Regions from separate parts of the Klebsiella sp. B345 genome, predicted to be linked through region 3. Evidence: predicted binding sites of a transcription regulator. Region 3 holds the regulator's gene; each other region holds the start of a gene.
The links. Region 3 encodes CRP, which controls carbon source genes, mostly activating them, when cyclic AMP is high. Its sites were predicted from a motif close to ATGTGANNNNNNTCACAT; they were not measured.

Region 1 (5,674 bases), 1.1 Mb from region 3:
CTGGCGGCGGTTATCGCAGCCACCATGCTGCAGGCCGTCGATAACGCCAACAAGGTGTTCCCGGATATGGCCACCATGCCGATTCCGCTGGTGATCCTGCTGGTCTGCGCGATTGGCGCTGTTATCGGCCTGATTAACGGTATTATCATTGCTTACCTGAACGTGACGCCGTTTATTACCACCCTCGGCACGATGATCATCGTTTATGGTATTAACTCCCTGTACTACGATTTTGTGGGTGCCTCGCCGATTTCCGGCTTTGACAGCCACTTCTCGCAGTTTGCCCAAGGGTTTGTGGCACTGGGGACCTTCCGCCTGTCGTACATCACTTTCTATGCGTTGATTGCGGTGTTCTTCGTCTGGATCCTGTGGAATAAAACGCGCTTTGGTAAAAACATCTTTGCTATCGGCGGCAACCCGGAAGCCGCTAAAGTCTCTGGCGTGAACGTTGCGCTGAACCTGCTGGTGATTTATGCGCTGTCTGGCGTGTTCTATGCCTTCGGTGGTCTGCTGGAAGCGGGGCGTATCGGCTCGGCAACTAACAACCTGGGCTTTATGTACGAACTGGATGCCATCGCGGCCTGTGTGGTCGGCGGCGTATCGTTCAGCGGCGGTGTGGGTACCGTGTTTGGGGTGGTGACCGGGGTTATCATCTTTACGGTAATCAACTACGGCCTGACCTATATCGGCGTTAACCCTTACTGGCAGTATATTATTAAAGGGGCGATTATTATCTTCGCCGTCGCGCTGGATTCCCTGAAATACGCGCGTAAGAAATAATCTTCTGTACCGAATCAGCCCGCGCCAACCGCGCGGGCTTTTTTGTTTCAGCCGTAAGCGGCGCTGAAGTAAAGTCCAAAATAATGAGGCGCTCAGCGCTTCTTTTGGCGTGAGCTATTACCGTGGCCATCCTGATTATCAAAAAATGGTCGATGAAGCAGACAAAGCGCTGTATGAGGCCAGGCATCTCGGCCCTAACCGGGCGGTTGAATTTAGTGATTAAACCTCAGGGCGTTACTTGGTTTTTTGCAGTTCCAGCAATTGCTCTGGGGTGACGGCCGGATAAGACTGAGTGCCCTCAGGCACTTCCTGCAGAGTGGGGATTGGGATCAGCGGCCCTAAAAAACGCGGTTCGCGTTTGAAAATATAGAGATCCGCCAGCGCGCCAAACCGGGCGCCAAACTCACGCAAGCGCACGCTCCACATATCTTTCGGCGAAGGTACGGCATAGCACTGGGCCTGAATCCCCATATGCAGGGCGATAAACAGCGCCCGCTCGCAGTGGAAGCGCTGGGTGATGATAATAAAGTCGTTGGTATCGAATACTTTTCGGGTACGCACAATCGAGTCGAGGGTACGGAATCCGGCGTAATCAAGCACGATGTCCGCCGGGTCCACGCCGCCTTTAATCAAATCACGGCGCATGGTCATCGGCTCGTTGTAGCTTTGTAGCGCATTGTCGCCGCTCAGCAGCAGATAGTTGACCTTGCCGCTGTTATAGGCGTTGAGCGCGCCCTGAATGCGGTAGCGATAATATTGGTTGATAACCCCGGTGCGGTAATATTTCGCGGTGCCGAGCACCACTCCAACCTGGCGGTAGGGCAGATCCTGCAGTTCGTCATAAATATAGGGGGCGGTTTTCCAGCTCATCCAACGGTCAAGACCCAGCACGGTCAACAGCAGCAGGCCGAACAGGACTAACAGGCTGTATAACACACGCTTTAACATTCACCGGGCTCATGTGGATAAGGGAATCATCAGGCTACTGTACCCATCGGGCAAGCGCAAGAAACCATCGTTTAATTGCGGGGTTTTTCAGCAAAGCGGGCTAAAAAGCCCGCATAACGAACGATTTAACCGAGCAGCACCCGATCAATGTTGTGACAGCCTAACGCTTTCAGCGTCGCTACGGTGGCATCCCACTGAATCAATGCCGCGTCGGCTTTTTCGGCCAGTACCGCGCGCTGAATGTCCGGATAGTCGTATCCGTTAAGACTCAGCAGATTCAGGGCGCCCTGTAGTGGCGGCAGCGTTGGATTAAAGGCGGCGTTTTCAGCATAGCGACCGGAAAAAATGGTCCCGTCTTTCAGCTCCAGCGCCACTCCAGATGGGGAGTTGCTGTAAGGCATATGGCAGGCGTTAGCCGCCTGAATCGCCGCCTGCGCCAGCTCGTCACCCGCCAATGGGTAACCGTGATCCTGTTCATCCATCAGCAGCGTTTTGATCTCCAGATCCTTCGGACCGAAGGCATCCGGCAGATAGTGCTGTAGCGAATGTGCTTCGCGGCCAGGCAGATGAATTCGCAGTTGCTGGCTGCTGTTCAGCTCATTCATAAACTGACGGCAGTGTCCGCAAGGGGTGTAGTTAACGGTAATGGCCTGCAGGGATTTTTCACCGCGCAGCCAGGCGTGGCTGATGGCGCTCTGTTCTGCATGGACGGTTTGCTGCATGGTGGCGCCGAGAAATTCCATATTACCGCCAAAGTACCAGGTGCCGCTGATACCGCGGGCGATAGCGCCAACGTTAAAACGGGAGAGGTCGGCACGGGCGCAGGCCGCGGCAAGCGGCAACAGCGCGAAAGCCAGCGCGTCTTCATCCAGACCTGTCGCATTTCGCAGCGTAGCGACCTGGCCGGCATCCAGCAAAGCTGGAAAATGCGGGTCGCTCAGCATCGGGGCGATGGCCGCTTGCAGGTCTGCCGCCAGAAGGGGAAGCGCAGCTTGAAAACGTGGGTGCATGGCGTAGCCTCTTAACAATGTAATGGGAATCTAGTGTACGGGCGTCAATCGCGCGTATATGTGACTAATATCTCATTATTTGTGCAACTTTCTGTTGTTGCATTGATAAATGTGACATTAATCACATTATCCAACTACTGCCAGAATGACCGGGAACAAGAAGGGGGCGACCAGGGAAGTAATAATCCCACACAGCACCAGCGCCAGCGAGCTGAATGCCCCTTCCTGGTAGTCCATCTCTGCGCAACGGGCGGTGCCGAGGGCATGCGAGGCGGTGCCCATCGACAGACCGCGCGAGGCTTTGGTACGGATACGCATCAGGTTCAGCAGCGTATGTCCAAAGACCGCCCCGAGAATACCGACGAAAATCACACACACTGCGCTGATGGCTGGAATACCGCCGATACTGCCGCTGACCGCCATAGCAATCGGCGTGGTGACCGATTTAGGCATAATGGAGGCGGCGATTTGTGGCGTGGCCCCCATCAGCAGGGCGACGGTTGTCCCCGTCACCATGGCGACGACGCTGCCGATAAAGCAGATGGTTATAATGGATTTCCAGCGGGCGCGGATCTGGTGCAGTTGCTCATATAAAGGAAAGGCCAGAGCGACGACCGCAGGTTGCAACAGGTCGTTAAGAATTTTGCTGCCCTGAAAATAGCGATCGTAGGAGATACCGCTGATCAGCAGAAAGGGGATAATCACCACCATCGCCACCAGCAGGGGGTTCAGCAGCGGGAATTTAAAGCGTGCGGCCAGTTTGCGGGCGAGGAAAAAAACGATCAGCGTCAGCGGCAATGACCACCAGATTTCATGCATCATCTTTGACTTCCTCTTTCTGACCGACCACTTTACGCTCGCCGTGGACCAGGTGAGAACTCCAGCTCACCACCAGGAAAACCACTAAGGTACTGATGGTACAAGAAACGGCGACCGGGCCAAGCTGTGCGCGCAGTAAATCCCAGTACTGCATGACACCGACGCCGATGGGCACAAACAGCAGTGCCATATAGCGAATCAACACGTTACAGCCAGGGTTGACCCATTTGGGCGGCATAATTTGCAGCGCCAGCAGCACAAACAAAATCAGCATCCCGATAATGCTGCCTGGAATGGTAATCGGTAGCAGGGAAGCAATAAAAATCCCGGCGTATAAACAGGCGTAAATCAGGACAAAAGCCCGTAGGTACTGCCAGATAATATTCAGCGATTTACTCATGGTAATAACCCTTGATGAACCGAATTCATCATACAATTAAACCTTGAAATGTGCTACCGATCACATCATGAATTATACGCATACCTTGGATAGCGCAATGGAACCCTCCATGAGATGGAAACATGGCGATGGCATCGCCGTGAAACGGCACAGTGCCAGAGGTAGCATAACACCGTTATTGAGGGTGTGTAGTCCCGCAACCACCTCGCGTCCCGGTAAGCGTAGCGCTTCACACATTGATTGCTTTCAACCGACGAACAGAGACGCTACCATAGCGCCTCTTTTTTCCCCCGGGTAACAATAATGCGTGTTTTACTGGCGCCGATGGAAGGCGTGCTTGATTCGCTGGTGCGCGAGCTGCTGACCGAAGTGAATGATTACGATCTGTGCATCACCGAGTTTTTGCGGGTGGTGGATCAGCTGCTGCCGGTAAAATCGTTTTACAGGTTGTGCCCGGAGCTACACCACCGCAGCCGCACGCCGTCAGGGACTCGCGTACGCGTTCAGCTGCTTGGGCAGTATCCGCAGTGGCTGGCAGAAAATGCCGCACGGGCGGTAGAGCTGGGTTCCTGGGGGGTCGATCTTAACTGCGGCTGCCCGTCAAAGCTGGTGAACGGCAGCGGCGGCGGGGCGACGCTGCTCAAAGACCCGGAACTGATTTATCGCGGCGCAAAGGCGATGCGCGAAGCGGTGCCGGACTCCCTGCCGGTGACGGTGAAAATTCGTCTCGGCTGGGACAGCGGCGCACGGCAGTTTGAAATTGCCGATGCGGTACAGCAGGCCGGTGCGACGGAGCTTGTCGTGCACGGGCGTACCAAAGAAGATGCCTATAAAGCCGAACGGATAAACTGGGCGGCCATTGGCGAGATCCGCCAGCGCCTGACCATCCCGGTTGTCGCGAACGGCGAAATCTGGGACTGGCAAAGCGCTCAGGATTGCCTGGCGGCGACCGGTTGTGATTCGGTGATGATTGGCCGCGGGGCCCTTAACGTGCCGAATTTAAGCCGGGTCATCAAATATAACGAGCCGCGGATGCCGTGGCCGCAGGTGGTGACGCTGCTACAAAAATATACCCAGTTGGAAAAGCAGGGTGATACCGGGCTGTATCATGTGGCGCGCATCAAACAGTGGCTCAGTTATTTACGCAAAGAATATAGCGAAGCGCTGGTGCTCTTTAATGAAATTCGCACTCTCAAGAGCTCTGGAGAAATCGCTACGGCAATTGCCCGTTATTAGGTTGGATTGTTAATCTGCTCACATTTTATTACTTAAGGACTTTCTGTTGATGGGCATTTCCGCAACAGAGTGATATTGTGTAGTTCTAATATTCAGGGTTGCTACTGATAACAGGCAAAACCTAAGCACTAACGCCATGCGTGGCGGGAGTGCTTAGGTTTTTTTTTGCTTTTTATTCTTGAGAGAATTTAATGGCTATATAAAACAATAGGTTAGTTTTACTCTGGGTTCTTCAATCAGGCAGTTTTATGGCTGACGGACACCTTTTGCAAAAAATAAAAAAAGAACATGAATAACGGGCGAATTTATTGCCTGCGGACCGCTATTACCTTTACTCAGTCACAATGGATATCGTTATGCACAACAATAAAATAAATCCTCTGCTGTTGGTGATGACATTTTCACTGTGGGCGCCCGGGGCGCTGGCAGCAGAAACAGAAAAATGGAACGGCACAGTATTAGGTTTTGAAAAACCACAAAC
Region 2 (5,674 bases), 370 kb from region 3:
ATGCTATTGCGCAGGCGTTGCCTGACGACGGTATTCTGGTTCGCGACATTACCGTTTCCGGCAGCCTGTGGGGCAGTCGTCTGTTCCGCGCCCTTGGCCCGATGATGAATGTGCATTCGCTGGCCGGGGCCATTGGGATGGGGCTGCCGATGGCTATCGGGACCGCTATCGCCAACCCGCAGCGTAAGATTGTCGGCCTGGTGGGCGATGGTGGCCTGAGCCTGAACCTGGGCGAGCTGGCGACACTGGCGCAGGAAAAAGCCAACGTGACCTTGATTATCATGAACGATGGCGGCTATGGCGTGATGCGCGGTATTCAGGACAAATATTTCGGCGGCCGCCAGTATTACAACGAGCTGCATACGCCGGACTTCACGCTGCTGGCGCAGGCCATCGGTCTGCAGGCGTGGAGCGTTGAGCGGGCGGAGGATTTCCGCGCGGTGATGACCGAAGCGCTGGCGATGCCGGGGCCGTCGGTGGTTGAGGTCAGAATGGGCAGCATTGGCGCGCTGCGTTTTGCAGGGCCGCCGCAGAAGTCGCTGTACTAAGTCGTCGACTAAGTTATGTCCCCCTCGCGGTGTCGCCGCGAGGGGGACAGGGCTTATTTAATACCGTCCGCCTTCATACGATCGCGGATATGCTGAGCTCGTTCTTCGGAGGCCGGGTGATCGTCAAACATTGAGCTTTGACGACCGGCCTCCAGTTTGGCCAGCTTCTCGAAGCTGGTGGCCAGCCCCGTCGGGTTAATGCCACGTTTACGCAGCAGATCGTAGGAGTAGTCATCGGCTTCTGACTCCTGACGCTGGGAGAACTGCGAGTTCACCAGTTTTTCGCCGAGATCGCCGAGCTGAGATTGTGACAGGCTGCCAACGACACCGCCGGCAGACGCGGCAGCGGCGCGAACGGCGTTGGTGCCGAGAGCGACCTGCATACCTTTCTTCACGTGGCCGAGGGCGACGTGGCCCATTTCATGGCCGATCACGGCTTCGACTTCGTTATCGTTCATGATATCCATCAGGCCGCTATACACGCGGATACAGCCGTTAGCCATAGCAAAGGCGTTAACATCTTTGGTTTCATAGACTTTGTAATTCACCGGCTGGCCGTTGATGTTGTCACCCAGCGCCGCGGCGATTTTACTCAGGCGCTGGCTGTACTGACTGCTGGCGGGAGAAATAGTAGCTTTCGCATCCATCTCTTTGCAGGCCTGATCGCTTAAGGCTTTTACCTGGGCATCGCTCAGCGAATAAGCCTGAAAAGCTTCTGCGCCGGAGCTGAGAAGAGCGTTGGAGTCCATGTTCTGACATCCGCTAAGGGTTGCGGCAATCCCAAGGGCAAGAATAGTTGAGCGAATTTTCATTTTTATCTTCCACAATCGTTCGATGATCTGTCTGCAAATGACGACGATAAGCCAGTCGCATCCTGCACAAATTATAAAGACTATTGCGCAACAGTGGTGAGAGGATTCCGGGGCAGCACAACGTGTTCCGGAGATTTCTTAAACCACAAAAGGATGCTCCATGTACATGCTTTGTCGCTTGGGTTACATTGTTGTCACTTTTTTCTGGCATAGCCCAAAATGCGCTCTCGTCAAGCCGTTAAGGGTATGACCTTCAACAGTCCGAACTGGAGTCAAAATGTCCTCACGTAAAGAGCTTGCTAACGCTATTCGTGCGCTGAGCATGGATGCTGTACAGAAAGCCAAATCCGGCCACCCGGGTGCCCCGATGGGTATGGCTGACATTGCCGAAGTCCTGTGGCGTGATTTCCTGAACCATAACCCACAGAATCCGTCCTGGGCCGATCGTGACCGCTTTGTGCTGTCCAATGGCCATGGCTCCATGCTGATCTACAGCCTGTTGCACCTCACCGGTTACGACCTGCCGATCGAAGAGCTGAAAAACTTCCGTCAGCTGCACTCTAAAACCCCGGGTCACCCGGAAGTGGGCTACACCGCGGGTGTAGAAACCACCACCGGTCCGCTGGGCCAGGGTATTGCTAACGCCGTAGGTATGGCTATCGCAGAAAAAACGCTGGCGGCGCAGTTCAACCGTCCGGGCCACGACATCGTTGACCACTTCACCTACGCCTTTATGGGCGACGGCTGCATGATGGAAGGGATCTCTCACGAGGTTTGCTCCCTGGCCGGTACCCTGAAACTGGGTAAACTGGTGGCGTTCTATGACGACAACGGTATCTCCATCGACGGTCACGTTGAAGGCTGGTTCACTGATGATACTGCCAAACGCTTTGAAGCCTACGGCTGGCACGTTGTGCGTGGCGTAGACGGTCACGATGCCGATGCCATCAAACGCGCAGTAGAAGAAGCGCGTGCGGTCACTGACAAACCGTCCCTGCTGATGTGCAAAACCATCATCGGTTTCGGTTCCCCGAACAAAGCCGGTACTCACGACTCCCACGGCGCACCGCTGGGCGACGCAGAAATTGCGCTGACCCGTGACGCGCTGGGCTGGCATCACCCGGCCTTCGAAATCCCGTCTGACATCTATGCGCAGTGGGATGCGAAAGAAGCCGGCCAGGCTAAAGAAGCCTCCTGGAATGAGAAGTTCGCAGCTTATGCGAAAGCCTTCCCGCAGGAAGCGGCTGAATTCACCCGTCGTATGAAAGGTGACATGCCGTCTGACTTCGATGCGAAAGCTAATGAATTCATCGCTAAACTGCAGGCTAATCCGTCCAAGATTGCCAGCCGTAAAGCGTCTCAGAATGCGATCGAAGCGTTCGGCCCGCTGTTGCCAGAGTTCCTCGGCGGCTCCGCTGACCTGGCGCCATCTAACCTGACTATCTGGTCTGGTTCGAAAGCGATTAACGAAGATACCGCCGGTAACTACATCCATTACGGTGTGCGCGAGTTCGGTATGACCGCAATCGCTAACGGTATCTCCCTGCACGGCGGTTTCCTGCCGTACACCTCGACCTTCCTGATGTTCGTCGAATATGCCCGTAACGCGGTGCGTATGGCGGCATTGATGAAGCAGCGTCAGGTGATGGTTTACACCCACGACTCTATCGGTCTGGGCGAAGATGGCCCGACTCACCAGCCGGTTGAGCAGGTTGCTTCCCTGCGCGTGACGCCGAACATGTCCACATGGCGTCCGTGTGACCAGGTTGAATCTGCGGTAGCGTGGAAATACGGTGTAGAGCGTCATGATGGCCCGACCGCGCTGATTCTGTCTCGTCAGAACCTGGCGCAGCAGGATCGTACCGAGCAGCAGCTGAAAGACATCGCTCGCGGTGGCTACGTGCTGAAAGATTGCGCAGGTCAGCCTGAGCTTATCTTCATTGCGACCGGTTCGGAAGTTGAGCTGGCGGTTGCCGCCTGGGACAAACTGACTGCTGAAGGCGTGAAAGCGCGCGTGGTTTCCATGCCGTCCACCGACGCATTCGACAAGCAGGATGCGGCTTACCGTGAATCCGTGCTGCCGAAAGCTGTTTCTGCGCGCGTGGCCATTGAAGCCGGTATCGCTGACTACTGGTTCAAATACGTCGGCCTGAACGGCGCTATCGTCGGTATGACCACCTTCGGTGAGTCTGCGCCGGCAGAGCTGCTGTTCGAAGAGTTTGGCTTCACCGTGGAAAACGTGGTCGCTAAAGCGAAAGCGCTGCTGTAGTCGTCCGGCTCCCGGTTATCCGGGGTCTAACGTCAGAAAAAACCGGGAATTTTCCCGGTTTTTTTTATTTTCGTTATTCCCAAAAGCCGTCTGAGAATGGCATATTATTCCAACAAAAATGTGACGAATGTCAGATAACTCACTTCTTCCACTGGACAGCCATTCCTTTTATTCCTTGTTTCGCTTATTCTAGCTGAAGCGTTTCAGTCGTATAAATGTTCGACAATTAATCAATCAGTCGCAGTTTGCGACGGGTAAGGTTTCCCTTAAGGCGCGGCTGGATTACTCTGTCAGCCATCTCAAATCAGGGACAACCTTGCAGGAGACCTATGACCATACGCATCGCGATTAATGGCTTCGGTCGCATAGGACGCAACGTGGTTCGCGCGTTATACGAATCCGGGCGTCGTGCGGAAATTACCGTGGTGGCTATCAACGAACTGGCGGACGCCGCAGGCATCGCGCATTTGTTGAAATATGACACCAGCCATGGGCGCTTTGCCTGGGATGTTCGCCAGGAGCGAGAGCAGCTGTTTGTCGGCGATGATGCCATCCGCCTGCTGCACGAACCTTCAATTACGGCGCTGCCCTGGCAGGAACTGGCGGTTGATATCGTTCTGGATTGTACCGGCGTGTATGGCAGCCGTGAACATGGCGAAGCCCATCTTCAGGCTGGGGCAAAGAAAGTGCTCTTTTCCCATCCCGGTGCCAGCGATCTCGACGCGACCGTGGTATTTGGCGTGAACCACGAAGAGCTACGTGCCGAGCACCGTATTGTCTCTAACGCCTCCTGCACCACCAACTGCATTATCCCGGTCATAAAGCTGTTAGATGATGCCTACGGCATAGAGTCAGGAACGGTAACGACAATTCACTCCGCGATGCACGATCAGCAGGTGATCGATGCTTATCATCCGGACCTGCGGCGTACGCGTGCGGCGAGCCAGTCAATCATTCCGGTTGATACCAAATTGTCCGCGGGGATTACGCGAATTTTCCCGCAGTTTAATGACCGTTTTGAGGCGATTGCGGTCCGCGTTCCGACGATTAATGTGACGGCGATCGACCTGAGCGTCACGGTGAGAAATCCCGTAAAAGCCAGTGAAGTCAACCAGTTGTTGCAAAAAGCAGCACAAGGTGCATTTCATGGTATAGTTGACTATACGGAATTGCCGTTGGTCTCGATAGATTTTAACCACGACCCGCACAGCGCCATCGTTGATGGCACGCAAACCCGGGTGAGTGGTGCCCATCTGATCAAAACACTGGTCTGGTGCGATAATGAATGGGGCTTTGCTAACCGGATGCTCGACACGACGTTAGCGATGGCCGTTATTGGTTTCAGGTGAGACATCCCTGCGCAAAATCGTTCGCGATAGCGCGTATGGCGTCTGCAAAACTTTAAGAATCATTGAGAGGATTCACCATGTCTGTAATTAAGATGACCGATCTGGATCTGGCTGGTAAACGCGTTTTCATCCGTGCCGATCTGAACGTACCAGTTAAAGACGGGAAAGTAACCAGCGACGCGCGTATCCGTGCTTCTCTGCCGACCATTGAGCTGGCTCTGAAACAGGGTGCTAAAGTGATGGTCACTTCTCACCTGGGTCGTCCGACCGAAGGCGAGTACAACGAAGAATTCTCTCTGCTGCCGGTTGTTAATTACCTGAAAGACAAACTGTCTAACCCGGTACGTCTGGTTAAAGATTACCTGGATGGCGTTGAAGTTGCCGCGGGTGAACTGGTGGTTCTGGAAAACGTTCGCTTTAACAAAGGCGAGAAGAAAGACGACGAAGCACTGTCCAAAAAATACGCGGCACTGTGTGACGTGTTCGTGATGGATGCATTCGGTACTGCACACCGTGCGCAGGCGTCTACCCACGGTATCGGTAAATTCGCCGACGTCGCTTGTGCAGGCCCGCTGCTGGCTGCTGAGCTTGATGCGCTGGGTAAAGCCCTGAAAGAACCTGCTCGTCCGATGGTTGCTATCGTTGGTGGTTCTAAAGTTTCTACCAAACTGACCGTGCTGGACTCTCTGTCCAAAA
Region 3 (5,674 bases):
TACAGTTGCCATTGATTGATTTTTTATGCATATTTTGTGATTAGATTATCACAATAATGATTGCGTAACGAAGAAGGATGGCATGACATGGCAACTGAGCAACCGGTAATTACCCGCGCCACATTCGATGAAGTTATTCTGCCAATTTATGCACCTGCGGAATTCATCCCGGTAAAGGGTAAAGGTAGCCGCGTATGGGATCAGCAGGGTAAAGAGTACATTGATTTTGCCGGTGGGATTGCGGTGACGGCGTTAGGTCATTGTCATCCGGCGCTGGTGGCGGCGCTGCAGCAGCAGGGCGAAACCCTGTGGCACACCAGCAACGTCTTTACCAACGAACCGGCGCTGCGCCTTGGTCGCAAGCTGGTGGACGCCACCTTTGCCGAGCGTGTGGTATTTATGAACTCCGGTACGGAAGCCAACGAGACGGCCTTCAAGCTGGCGCGCCACTACACCATTACCCGCCACAGTCCGTATAAGACCAAAATCATCGCCTTCCATAACGCCTTCCATGGCCGCTCGCTGTTTACCGTGTCCGTGGGCGGGCAGCCAAAGTATTCTGATGGCTTCGGCCCGAAACCCGCCGACATTATCCACGTGCCGTTTAACGACCTGCATGCGGTTAAAGCGGTGATGGACGATCACACCTGCGCGATCGTGGTTGAGCCGATCCAGGGAGAAGGTGGCGTGATGGCGGCGACGCCAGAGTTCCTGAAAGGACTGCGTGAACTGTGCGATGAGCATCAGGCGCTACTGGTGTTTGATGAAGTGCAGTGCGGGATGGGGCGTACCGGTTCGCTGTTTGCGTACATGCATTATGGCGTGACGCCGGATATCCTCACCAGTGCTAAAGCGCTGGGCGGCGGTTTCCCGATCAGCGCCGTGCTGACCACCAATGAGATTGCCAGCGCCTTCCATGCTGGCTCCCATGGTTCAACCTACGGCGGTAATCCGCTGGCCTGCGCCGTTGCCGGGGCGGCATTTGATCTGATTAATACGCCTGATGTGCTGGAAGGGGTGAACGCGAAGCGGGCGCTGTTTGTGCAACATCTGCAGGAGATTGATGCTCGTTTCGACCTGTTTAGCGATATCCGCGGCATGGGGTTACTGATTGGCGCGGAGCTCAAACCGCAGCATCAAGGCCGGGCGCGTGATTTTCTGTATGCCGCGGCGGATGCGGGCGTCATGGTGCTCAACGCCGGGCCGGACGTCATGCGCTTTGTGCCGTCGTTGGTGATCGATGAGCAGGATATTGCTGAAGGGATGGCGCGCTTTGCCCAGGCGGTACAGAAGGTGCTTAGCGCTTAGTCGCGCTTAGCCAGATGCCATGATGAGGACGCTGACGCCATGCCACCGACGAGATGGTGTGCATGGTGTTCAGATGGTCTAGGATCCGCTGCAGGTGCTGTTCCATGGTGCTTAGCGGGCCGCGGCTCACTTCAACGTCCTGAGACTCCATAATATTCACGTCGTCAGCGCTGCCAGGACCGTCGGTGTCCAGCCGCTGCTGACAGCGCTGAAGCGCAATCTCACAGGACTCCAGATAGCGCCGGGCCAGCTCCGGCGTCAGCATGTTGTGCTCGCGGGCGAGGGTGGTCATCGCGTTGATATGCTCAACAATAAACTGGCTGTGGGTGACCCACAGCTTCATATCTTCCAGATAATGTGAGTTAAACCCAGGCTCCTGCATAGCCTGGTTCAACGAGTTAAACAGCGAGTTATGTGCTTGATTGACGCGCATGCGGCGATAGGCCAGCGCCGGTGCCTGGTGGTCGTCGCTGAGGATCAGCCGGATGGCCTCCTGATCGGCTTCCAGCGCGTCATGGGCGTTTTTACGTAGCAGTCCGCTCTGCCACTGTGGCCACAGCCAGACCATCCCGCCAAAGGCGATCAGGCAGCCGATAAGCGTATCGATAAGCCTGGCGACAATGTACTGTTCGCCGTTAAGTGTCAGAAGTTGCAGGGTATAGACCGCCGTCACGGTAAAGCCGACCATCGCCCAGCCGTAATGCTTACGAATAATCAGGTAGCTCAGCAGCGTAATGATCAGCAACGCGGTAAGCGTATACCCCTCTGGAACGTGAAAGTGCAGCGTCAGTCCGGCAATGGCGAGGCCTGCGAGGGTGCCGGCCGCCCGATGGACGATGCGCACTCGTGTCGCGCCGTAGCCGTTTTGGGTGACGAAAAGCACCGTCATTAAGATCCAGTAAGGCTTGGGAAGATGCAGGGCGCTGCCCATCAGGCTGGCGGCGGTGAGCATCACGCAGATACGCGCGGCATTGCGCAGCGCCGGCGATTTCCATGAGAGATAGTGCTTCAGCGCAGGTAGCAGCGGCAGGCGGCGTTCTTTATCTGCCATCAGGTTGCGGGCATACAGCGGGCGCTGGGTACGCAGCACCCGGGCGATGCGGCTAAAGTGCCAGGCACAGAATTGCCCGACGGGATTGTCGGGGTGCTGCCAGGCAATTTTCTCCAGCGCGCCAATCTGCTTATCCATATGAAAGCGTTGCGGATAGCGGTGGTACAGAATGTCGTCGGCCAGCACCCGTAGACGGGCGGCAACGGTTTGTGCGTTCCAGCGGATCACCGCCTCCGCGTGGCTCCGCTCCACCAGTTTCTGAACTTCCTCAGGCTGATGCAGGCTGACGGAGATATGTTCCTGTAGATCCAGCGCCACCTGAAACGCCCGCAGCAGACGCTTGTGATCGTTACGCTGGTTCGCCGCCAGCATATGCATCTGCTGGTAGCACTGGGTGATCAGATCCACCACCTTTTGCTGGCGTGTGAGCAGCGGCGGGAGCGAGGTCGCCGGGTCAATATGCTGAGTCAGTAGGCTGTATTTCGCTTCGCAGTAGTTAGCCAGCTCCCGGTAGAGCAGGCTCAAGGATTCACGCAGCGGTTGTTCGCGCCATAGCCAGAACCAGAACCAGTTAAACAGTCCGTACCACAAGGTGCCGAGTGCGTAGATCAACAGCGGCTCCCAGATGGGCATGTTCCCGGCAAGGCTCAGGGTAAAGATGGCTGCAATCAGTGAGGCCGGGAGAAGTCTGGCATGGAGCGAGCTAATCTCTGCCGTCACGCCAAGCAGCAGCGCCAGGCCGCTAAGAATTAAGGGCAGCGGGATTTCCTGTTGCAGCAGCAGCTGAACCACCAGGCTACAGCCGGCAAACAGTGAACCGCCCACGATCAGGCGTTTAAAAAAGCGTTTGTGCGGGGTGTCCAGACCGGCGACGTTACAGCAGGCAGGTACTAAGGAAAACAGCAGACCCTGTTGCAGGTGACCGAGGAGAAGACCGACCGCGACAGGCAAACACAACACCAGCGTTTGCCGCAGTGCATAGTTGACTTCTGGATGGTAAATCAGCCTGCGCCACATCAGGAGGAGACAAAAACGGCGTATTGCGGGGGCAACACGCCGTTTTAACGACTTAACGGGTACCGTAAACGACGATAGTTTTACCGTGTGCGGAGATCAGATTCTGATCTTCCAGCATCTTCAGAATACGGCCGACGGTTTCGCGAGAACAACCGACGATCTGACCAATTTCCTGGCGGGTAATTTTAATTTGCATACCATCAGGGTGGGTCATGGCGTCCGGCTGTTTAGCCAGATTCAGCAGCGTCTGAGCGATACGACCGGTGACGTCGAGGAAGGCAAGGTTACCCACTTTTTCAGAGGTGACCTGCAGACGACGAGCCATCTGCGACGACAAGCGCATCAGAATATCCGGGTTAACCTGGATCAGCTGACGGAATTTTTTGTAAGAGATTTCGGCCACTTCACATGCGGTTTTTGCACGTACCCAGGCGCTACGCTCCTGGCCTTCTTCAAACAAGCCTAATTCACCGATGAAATCGCCCTGGTTGAGGTAAGAGAGGATCATCTCTTTACCTTCTTCATCCTTGATGAGCACAGCCACAGAGCCTTTGACGATGTAGTACAACGTTTCTGCTTTTTCACCCTGGTGGATCAGCGTGCTTTTCGATGGGTACTTATGAATATGGCAATGAGACAAGAACCATTCGAGGGTAGGGTCTGTTTGCGGTTTGCCAAGCACCATGCGCGGTTATCCTCTGTTATAAGCTATCTCCGGGTGCCGACACTACACGGCATCCGGGCATGCAATCGTATTGTTTCCCTATGCCTGGGAAATGGCTGGTGATTTTTCTTCAGCCTGTAATGTGAACTCCTCTGCATACATGCAATACATCAATGTAATACTGTAGCATCCCGACTGTTTTAGCATAGCTTTTGCCGCATGTCTCCTGGTGTCTCGCTTCAGCATGATGTAGGTCGCCTTCCGTTGCGAGAATTGTTATGTGCGCGTAATCTGTCAGGAAAATTGCAACCTCGGAGTTAAATTTTATGCAAGCTCGTGTGAAATGGGTTGAAGGGTTAACCTTCATCGGAGAGTCCGCATCAGGTCACCAGATTCTGATGGACGGCAACTCCGGAGATAAAGCGCCAAGCCCGATGGAAATGGTGTTGATGGCGGCGGGCGGATGCAGCGCAATTGATGTTGTGTCTATTTTGCAGAAAGGGCGTCACGACGTGACCAACTGTGAGGTGAAGCTGACCTCTGAACGCCGGGAAGAGGCGCCGCGCCTGTTTACCAATATCAACATGCATTTCATTGTGACCGGCAAAGAGCTGAAGGATGCGGCGGTATCGCGTGCGGTGGATCTGTCGGCAGAGAAATATTGCTCGGTGGCGCTGATGCTGCAAAAAGCAGTGAACATCACCCACACCTATGAAGTCATTGAAGGCTAACTGACGGCAGGATAGTGCCAGGTAGCAGAGAACAACCCCGGTCGTAATGCGTCCGGGGTTTTTTATGGCTAGTCGATCTTTCTGCCTTCCATCAGGCGCTCTACCAGCGGCGTCATGATCAACTCCATCGCCAGGCCCATTTTGCCCCCCGGAACCACCAGCGTATTGATATGCGAGATAAACGACCCCTGCAGCATCGCGAGCAGCCACGGGAAATCGATATCCTGCAGATTACGGAAGTGGATCACCACAAAGCTCTCATCCAGTGAGGGGATGCCTTTAGCCGCAAACGGGTTCGAGGTATCGACGGTGGGGACCCGCTGGAAGTTGATATGGGTACGGGAAAACTGTGGGGTGATGAAATTGATGTAGTCCTCCATCGAACGCACGACGGAGTCCATCACCGCTTCACGGGAATGGCCGCGTTCGCTGGTATCCCGGATAAGCTTCTGGATCCATTCCAGATTGACAATCGGCACCACCCCGACCAGCAAATCGACATTCTGTGCGACGTTGTACTGCGGGGTGACCACGCCGCCGTGCAGCCCTTCATAAAACAGGACGTCGGTGGGTTCCGGGAGCGGTTGCCACGGCGTAAAGGTACCCGGAACCTGATTCCACGGGACCGCTTCGTCATAGGTATGCAGGTATTTTCGCGACTGACCGCTGCCGTTGCGCCCGTATTCAATGAAGGTATTTTCGAGCAGTCCGAAGTCGTTGGCTTCCGGACCGAAGTAGCTGATGTGCTTCCCCTGATCGCGCGCTTTACGGATCGCCATGTCCATTTCCGGGCGGGTGTAGCGATGGAAGCTGTCGCCTTCGACTTCCGCAGAACGCAGATTCAGCTGGGCGAAAATTTTTCGAAAGGCGAGGCTGGTGGTCGTGGTTCCCGCGCCGCTGGAG

Region 1: the regulator CRP is predicted to act here: its motif matches at 2,797-2,814, upstream of cdd (cytidine deaminase).
Region 2: the regulator CRP is predicted to act here: its motif matches at 3,748-3,765, upstream of epd (erythrose-4-phosphate dehydrogenase).

The regions. Positions count from the first base shown of each region.
Region 1 covers NZ_CP180443.1:1,398,415-1,404,088, reverse strand. The annotation lists gene mglC (galactose/methyl galactoside ABC transporter permease MglC) at 1-780, shown strand, start outside; gene ACMYSO_RS06550 (hypothetical protein) at 890-1,003, shown strand; gene sanA (outer membrane permeability protein SanA) at 1,015-1,728, opposite strand; gene cdd (cytidine deaminase) at 1,854-2,738, opposite strand; gene ACMYSO_RS06535 (CidB/LrgB family autolysis modulator) at 2,865-3,560, opposite strand; gene ACMYSO_RS06530 (CidA/LrgA family protein) at 3,550-3,957, opposite strand; gene dusC (tRNA dihydrouridine(16) synthase DusC) at 4,261-5,193, shown strand; gene ACMYSO_RS06520 (carbohydrate porin) at 5,550-5,674, shown strand, end outside.
Region 2 covers NZ_CP180443.1:2,139,364-2,145,037, reverse strand. The annotation lists gene ACMYSO_RS09980 (thiamine pyrophosphate-binding protein) at 1-548, shown strand, start outside; gene ACMYSO_RS09975 (M48 family metallopeptidase) at 602-1,360, opposite strand; gene tkt (transketolase) at 1,638-3,629, shown strand; gene epd (erythrose-4-phosphate dehydrogenase) at 3,959-4,978, shown strand; gene pgk (phosphoglycerate kinase) at 5,056-5,674, shown strand, end outside.
Region 3 covers NZ_CP180443.1:2,507,806-2,513,479, reverse strand. The annotation lists gene argD (bifunctional acetylornithine/succinyldiaminopimelate transaminase) at 88-1,308, shown strand; gene ACMYSO_RS11925 (YccS/YhfK family putative transporter) at 1,298-3,376, opposite strand; gene crp (cAMP-activated global transcriptional regulator CRP) at 3,429-4,061, opposite strand; gene ACMYSO_RS11915 (OsmC family protein) at 4,367-4,771, shown strand; gene ACMYSO_RS11910 (phosphoribulokinase) at 4,840-5,674, opposite strand, start outside.